One region of the Streptomyces sp. CA-111067 genome, then DNA from elsewhere that is predicted to be linked to it. Evidence: riboswitches for the same ligand, from Rfam matches in the RefSeq annotation. Region 1 holds a riboswitch; each other region holds the start of a gene.
What was found. A riboswitch is a leader RNA that binds a small molecule or an ion and turns the genes downstream of it on or off. The one in region 1 is predicted to bind cobalamin.
Positions count from the first base shown of each region.

Region 2: it holds a riboswitch for cobalamin, as region 1 does, so the genes downstream of both, ACQPW6_RS07095 (cobalamin biosynthesis protein) here and metE (5-methyltetrahydropteroyltriglutamate--homocysteine S-methyltransferase) in region 1, are expected to answer to the same signal.
Region 3: it holds a riboswitch for cobalamin, as region 1 does, so the genes downstream of both, ACQPW6_RS27465 (ribonucleoside-diphosphate reductase subunit alpha) here and metE (5-methyltetrahydropteroyltriglutamate--homocysteine S-methyltransferase) in region 1, are expected to answer to the same signal.

Region 1 covers NZ_CP192103.1:8,642,354-8,644,543, reverse strand. Annotated here, with positions in the region: gene metE (5-methyltetrahydropteroyltriglutamate--homocysteine S-methyltransferase) at 1-912, opposite strand, end outside; cobalamin riboswitch at 1,087-1,306, opposite strand; gene ACQPW6_RS38085 (ArsR/SmtB family transcription factor) at 1,427-1,810, shown strand; gene ACQPW6_RS38080 (SRPBCC family protein) at 1,807-2,190, shown strand, end outside.
Region 2 covers NZ_CP192103.1:1,613,472-1,615,661, reverse strand. Annotated here, with positions in the region: gene ACQPW6_RS07095 (cobalamin biosynthesis protein) at 1-857, opposite strand, end outside; cobalamin riboswitch at 1,085-1,216, opposite strand; gene ACQPW6_RS07090 (hypothetical protein) at 1,334-1,546, opposite strand; gene ACQPW6_RS07085 (anion permease) at 1,611-2,190, opposite strand, start outside.
Region 3 covers NZ_CP192103.1:6,199,070-6,201,259, reverse strand. Annotated here, with positions in the region: gene ACQPW6_RS27475 (helix-turn-helix domain-containing protein) at 1-161, opposite strand, end outside; gene ACQPW6_RS27470 (hypothetical protein) at 250-426, shown strand; cobalamin riboswitch at 485-627, shown strand; gene ACQPW6_RS27465 (ribonucleoside-diphosphate reductase subunit alpha) at 838-2,190, shown strand, end outside.

The DNA.
Region 1 (2,190 bases):
CCCGGCGATGAGCCGCTTGCCGGGCAGGCCGCCGACGGCGGCGAGGTCGGCGAGGTTGGCGGCGCCGGGACCGGTGAAGTCCAGCCCGAGGCCGTCGATGGGTGCCTTGGCCAGCACCGGCAGTGCCTCGCCGAGCCGGTCGAAGTAGGACGCCGCCAGCAGCCTGGGCCGGTCGGCCAGGGCGCCGAGTTCGCGGTAGGCGCGGGCGGCGGCGTTCAGCTCGGCCGGGGTGCGGTCCTGTACCAGCGCGGGTTCGTCCAGCTGCACCCATCCGGCGCCGGCCGCCCGCAGGTCGGCGAGCACCTCGGCGTAGACCGGCAGCAGCCGGTCCAGCAGCGTCAGCGGCTCGAACCCGGGGTCGACTCCCGGCGCCGGCTTGGCCAGCAGCAGGTAGGTGACCGGGCCGACGAGGACCGGCCGGGCGTCCAGGCCGAGCGCGAGGGCCTCTCCCAGCTCGGCGACCTGCTTGGCCGAGTCGGCGGCGAAGACGGTGTCGGGGCCCAACTCCGGCACGAGATAGTGGTAGTTGGTGTCGAACCACTTGGTCATCTCCAGCGGCGCCACATCCTGCGTGCCGCGGGCCATCGCGAAGTACCCGTCGAGCGGGTCGTTCTGCACGGCCTCACGGTGCCGGGCCGGGATCGCGCCGACCATCACGCTGGTGTCGAGCATGTGGTCGTAGTACGAGAAGTCGCCGGTCGGCACCTCACCGAGCCCGGCCTCCGCGAGCTGCCGCCAGTTCGAACGGCGCAACCCGGCAGCGGCCTCCCGCAAGCCCTCGGCGCTGACCCTGCCCTTCCAGTACCCCTCGATCGCCTTCTTCAGTTCCCGGTGCTGTCCCTGCCTGGGGTAGCCGTACACGGTGGCGCGCGGCGCTGCGGCCGCGCGGCCGGCGGTGGGCTGGTCTGTCATGGGGGCTCTCCTTCGCGAGCGTGTGTCCCGAGGTTCCGGAGACCGCTTGCGGGAGGCGAGGAGCACGAAGCGGAGCGGACGGGTCACCTCGACAAGAGATGCCACACCCGGAGGTGCTGCCCGCCATCCGTACGCCGACCCGCCCACGAGGTCACCGGATCTCCGTACACACGGGGTGTGTACGGGCAGCGGGCAGGTCTTCGGACTCGCGGGCGCGTCCGCCTGAGGCGGACACCTACTGGCCGTCGCTTCCCAGACCCGTTTCCGGACCCAGTGCGTATGACGGCGGTCGTTCCCACTCACCGCTGCGGGGCAGTCCCGGATTCCCACCGGGTTCCCTCTTGCGACGCTCCCGCCTGGCGGACGGGGGCGAACCAGCTGCACCCGCCAGCTTAGGGCTTGCCGCCCGCGAACCGGCACCGGCTCCCGGCGGCGGCGAACTCCCGGCGCGCGCGACGAATCCACCAGCTTATGTACCTGGACAGGTACGTACCCGACTGGTTACGCTCACCGGGTGGATGCCGTACTGCAAGCGATGTCGGACGAGAGCCGGCGCACCGTACTGGAGGCCCTGCGGGCCGGACCGGCCACCGTCACCGAGCTGGCGGCGCTGCTGCCGATCGCCCGCCCGGGGGTCTCCCGGCACCTGCGGGTGCTGCGCGAGGCGGGGTTGGTCGAGGTGCACCAGGAGGCGCAGTTCCGCGTCTACCGGCTGCGCCCCGAGCCGCTCGCCGAGGTCCACGAGTGGCTCGACCGCTACCGGGCGCTGTGGGAGCAGCGGATGGACGCGCTGCACACCGAGGTCGCCCGTGGAAAACGCGGACAAGCAAGCCGTGCGCGGGGCAACGCCGCACAAGACAGCAGAGACAGCACAGAGAGCAGGGGGAACACCGCATGACCGACGACACGAGGACCGGACCGCGCCTGATCGGCAGCCTGCAGGTCACCGGCGGCAAGGGGGGCGTCCGGATGGAGGACGTGTACGAGACGGGCGCCGACGACCTGTGGTCGGCGCTGACCGACCCCGAACGGCTGGCGCGCTGGGTGGCGCGGGTGGAGGGCGACCTGCGTCTGGGCGGCGAGTTCCGGGCGAGCTTCACCAGCAGCTGGGAGGGGCCCGGCCGGGTGGAGGTCTGCGATCCGCCGCGCCGGCTGCTGCTGACGATGGAACCGGGCGCGCCGGACTCGACGGTCATCGAGGCCGTACTCACCCCCGAGGGCGAGGACCGGACCCGGCTGGTGATCGAGGAGCGCGGACTGCCGGTGCCGGAGTTCGTC
Region 2 (2,190 bases), 7.0 Mb from region 1:
GCGCGGGGGATGTCCGCGAGCGTCGGGGGTGGGAAGGAGGCGCCCAGGACCGGGCGGGGATCGGGCCGGCCGGCGTAACTCACCGGCCCGCCCAGCCTGATGCGCAGCGCGCCGGCGAACGCCGCTTCCACCGGGCCCGCGTTGGGGCTCGGGTGCGCCGCGGCGTCCGCGCGCCATGTGCGCAGCGCCGAGCGGGGCGAGGGGCCGGCCAGGGCGGCCAGCGTGGCCGTCAGCCGCGCGCCGGGCCAGCCGGCGAGGTCGTCGAGCCGGGCCGACGCCCAGCCGAACCGCCGGTGGCGGGGGGACTTGTGGCCCACCATCGCGTCCAGCGTGTTCACCGCACGGAAGCCGACGAGCCCCGGCACCCCGCCCAACGCGCCCCACACTAGGGCCCCGACGACCGCGTCCGAGGTGTTCTCGGCGACCGACTCGACCACCGCCCGGACGATCCCGTCCTCGTCGAGCCCCTGCGGATCGCGCCCGCACAGATGCGGCAACCGGGCCCGGGCCGCGCCGAGTTCACCGGCTTCGAGCGCCGCCGCGATCAGCCGCGCCTCGCGCGCCAGCGAGGTGCCGCCGAGCACCGACCAGGTCGCTGTCGCCGTCAGCCCGACGGACAGCACGGCGCTGCCCCGCACACCCCGCTCGGCGAGCAGGGCGGCGCCCACCGCAGAACCGGCGCACAGCGCCGTGTAGACCGCGCCACTGGCCCGGTCGTCCCGCCACATCCGGCATTCGAGCGCCCCCGCCGCGCGACCGAAGGCCGCGACCGGATGGCCGCGGCGCGGGTCGCCCGCGAGGAGATCGCCGAGAAGGCCGAGCGTGGCGCCGTACGCGAAAACGCGATCGGCACGCATCGGCTCAGACCGCCGTCACGCTCCGCAGGATTCTGCCGCCGGGACAGCCGGGCCGACTCGCCCCGGCCCTCCGGGTGTTCCGGGCGCCGCCGCTGGGCCGCGGCCCCCGGTCGCGCACCGATTCCGCATCCGTCGTATCCGCAGGGTCGTACAGGCGTGCTCGCGTGCCGGGCATGGCGAAGTCCTCACTCAGGGTCCGCGCCCTGGTTCGACGTGTCCGGCGGTGAGAGTCTCCTGGCTCCCGGATCAACGCACTCCCGGTCTTCCAGCCGGCGAACTACCGGCCGTGACGTACGGGTTGGGAGTGCACTCCCCGGTGACAGTGGCGGGACCGCGCCGGATTCACACCGAACTTCCTCTCCTGCCGCCGCATGGCTACCGCAGTCCACCACGCCCGCGATAGCCCGTCAACCACGCTTGACCTGCGCGGACGGAGTGTGGTGCGGTCCACACCCCGCGCGGACGCCGGGCGGCGGTCAGCCGACGATCAGATAGATGCCGTACGCGACGGCCGCCGCGCAGGCGGCGAAGCACACATACGCCGCGCCGGTCCTGCCGACCGCCGCCGCGCCGCCGCCGTCCCGCCGGGACAGGCCGACGATGCCCAGGGTGAAGACCCCGACCAGGCCGACGGTGGACAGCAGGGTGACGGCCAGGACGGTGCCGAGCGCGTGCCAGTCGATGTTCATGCGGTGTCCTTCACGAGACGCTCAGCAGGCGGGAGGCGATACGGGGCCGGGCCCGGTGGCCGGGTCATGCCGTGGTCGGCGCGGAGGCGGCAGCGGACCCGGCGGGCGGCGGCGCCACCGCGGCGATGGCCGCGGTCACCACGCCCTGCGGCTCGACGACGGTACCGGGGAGAACGGCGCCGGGGACGGTGCCCGAGCCGGCCGCGGAGCCGGATTCGACAACGGCCTCGATCCCCGGAAGCGCGTCGTTGACGTTCGCATGGGTGACCGGCTTGCGCCGGGACGCGTTCCGGACCAGGACGCAGACCGCCAGGCCGACCAGCGCGACCCCGGCCACGCCCCACGTACCCCGGTCGGCCAGCAGCGCCGCCGCCGCGGCCACCAGGCCGGCGGCCGGCAGCGTCAGCCCCCAGGCGGCGACCATCCGGCCCGCGGTGCTCCACCGCACCACCGCGCCGCTGCGGCCGAGACCCGCGCCCATCACGGAACCGGTGCAGACCTGGGTGGTGGACAGCGCGAAGCCGAGGTGCGAGGAGGCCAGGATGGTGGCGGCGGCCCCGGTCTGGGCGGCGAAGCCCTGCTGCGGCTGGATGTCGGTGATGCCCCGGCCGACGGTCCGGATGATCCGCCAGCCGCCGATGTAC
Region 3 (2,190 bases), 2.4 Mb from region 1:
CCGCCGTGCGTCCGCAGCCGCGAGCCCTCCGCGGAGACCACGGCGAAGTCGTAGACGGGCAGCCCGTCGTCGGCCCGGTCGAGGCCGAACACCTCGGTGATGACCCCGAGTTCGAAGGGGTGGACGCCGTCAACCAGGACGGCCGCGACATTGCTCAGCATCGTTCCAGCATGCCAGTTGGCAGGATATTGCGGTAGGTCGTCAGAGCTGCCACTGTTCGCGGGTAAGCCGCAAGCGCAGGATTGACCCATGACGATCCTCGTTGACATCGCGGCCCTGTCCACCCTCCTCCTGGTCCTCTCCCTCGTCCCGGTGCTCGGCCTGCGGCACGAGGCCCGGATCACCCGGCAGATACGGGAGGCCGACGCCGCCCGTGCCACCTCGGCGTCCGGCGCCGCCCGCGAGGCGTTCCGCCGGGCCGCGTGAGATTTATTCCCGGGAGTCCTCCCGACGCGCCGAGCAACACAAGATGTGGTGGTGTCTGATTTCAGGCACCACCACATGTATGCTCAACTCGCTGTCCAGCAGGGGAAGCCGGTGTGAGTCCGGCGCTGCCCCGCAACGGTGAGCGGGCGTGTTCAGGCGTGCCCGCGCAGCCCGATCGCCTGCCGGTGGCGCGCCCGATTCGCCGGGCGCAGTTGTGTCCGGGCCTCGCGGATTGGGCCGGCGGACGCGGTGCGGCATGCCCGGCCCGATGCGGCGGTGCGTGGTTCCGCCTGCCCCCGCTCCCTGTGCCGCGTGGCCGCCGCCGCGTCAGAGGGAGATCGCACCACCGTGACCATCGCGCCCGTAGATCCCACCGCGTTGTCATCGTCAGCCGTTCCCGCGGGTTCTGCTGTGCCCACGGGTCCTGCTGTGCCCGCCGGTTCAGCCGTGCCTGCGGGTTCAGCCGTGCCCGCAGGCCGCACGCATCCGACCGGTCCGGTGCATCCGGCCGGCCCCGGGAGCCAGGCCGACGGCCTCGGCGCCGACCTGCTGCGTACCCTCGTGGGCCTCACCGCCGACCTGCCGGACGCGGACGCCGGGCGGGTGGCGGCAGCGGCACTGCGCGGCCGGAACGCCGCCTCCGACGCCGCAGGGCTGCGCGCGCTGGCGATCGACGCGGCGGCCGGGCTGATCTCCGAGGACCCGGCGTATTCGCGGCTCGCCGCCCGGCTGCTCACCCGGGCCATCGCCGACGAGGCGGCCGGGCAGGGCTCCGTGTCGTTCACCGCCTCGATCGCGGTCGGCCACCGCGAGGGCCTGATCGCCGACGGCACGGCCGCGTTCGCCGCCCGGCACGGTGACCGGCTCGACGCGCTCGTCGAGCGGGCGCTCGCGGACGGGGCCGACGACCGGTTCGGGTACTTCGGCCTGCGGACGCTCTACAGCCGCTACCTGCTGCGGCATCCGCTGACCCGCCAGGTGATCGAGACGCCTCAGCACTTCATGCTGCGGGTCGCGGCCGGGCTGGCGGCGGAGGAGCCGGTTGAGGCCGGGAGTACGGGGGTTGGGACGGCCAGGGTTACGGAGGCTGCGGCGGTCGGGGGTTCAGCGGGCGCGGAGGCCGCGGGTTCAGCGGGCGGCGCGGGAGGCGTCCGCGCGCTGGACGAAGTGGCGTCGCTCTACCGGCTGATGAGCGCGCTCGACTACCTGCCCAGCTCCCCCACCCTGTTCAACTCCGGTACCCGGCACCCGCAGATGTCGTCCTGCTACCTGCTGGACTCCCCGCTCGACGAGCTCGACTCGATCTACGACCGCTACCACCAGGTGGCGCGGCTGTCGAAGCACGCCGGGGGCATCGGCCTGCCCTACTCCCGTATCCGCGCCCGCGGTTCGCTGATCCGCGGCACCAACGGGCACTCCAACGGCATCGTGCCGTTCCTCAAGACGCTGGACGCGTCGGTGGCCGCGGTGAACCAGGGCGGCCGGCGCAAGGGCGCGGCGGCGGTGTACCTGGAGACCTGGCACGCCGACATCGAGGAGTTCCTCGAACTCCGGGACAACACCGGCGAGGAGGCCCGCCGCACCCACAACCTCAACCTGGCGCACTGGGTGCCGGACGAGTTCATGCGGCGGGTGGACGCGGACGCGCAGTGGTCGCTGTTCTCGCCGTCCGACGTGCCGGACCTGGTCGACCTGTGGGGCGCGGACTTCGACGCCGCCTACCGTGCGGCGGAGGCCGCCGGGCTGGCCCAACGCACGCTTCCC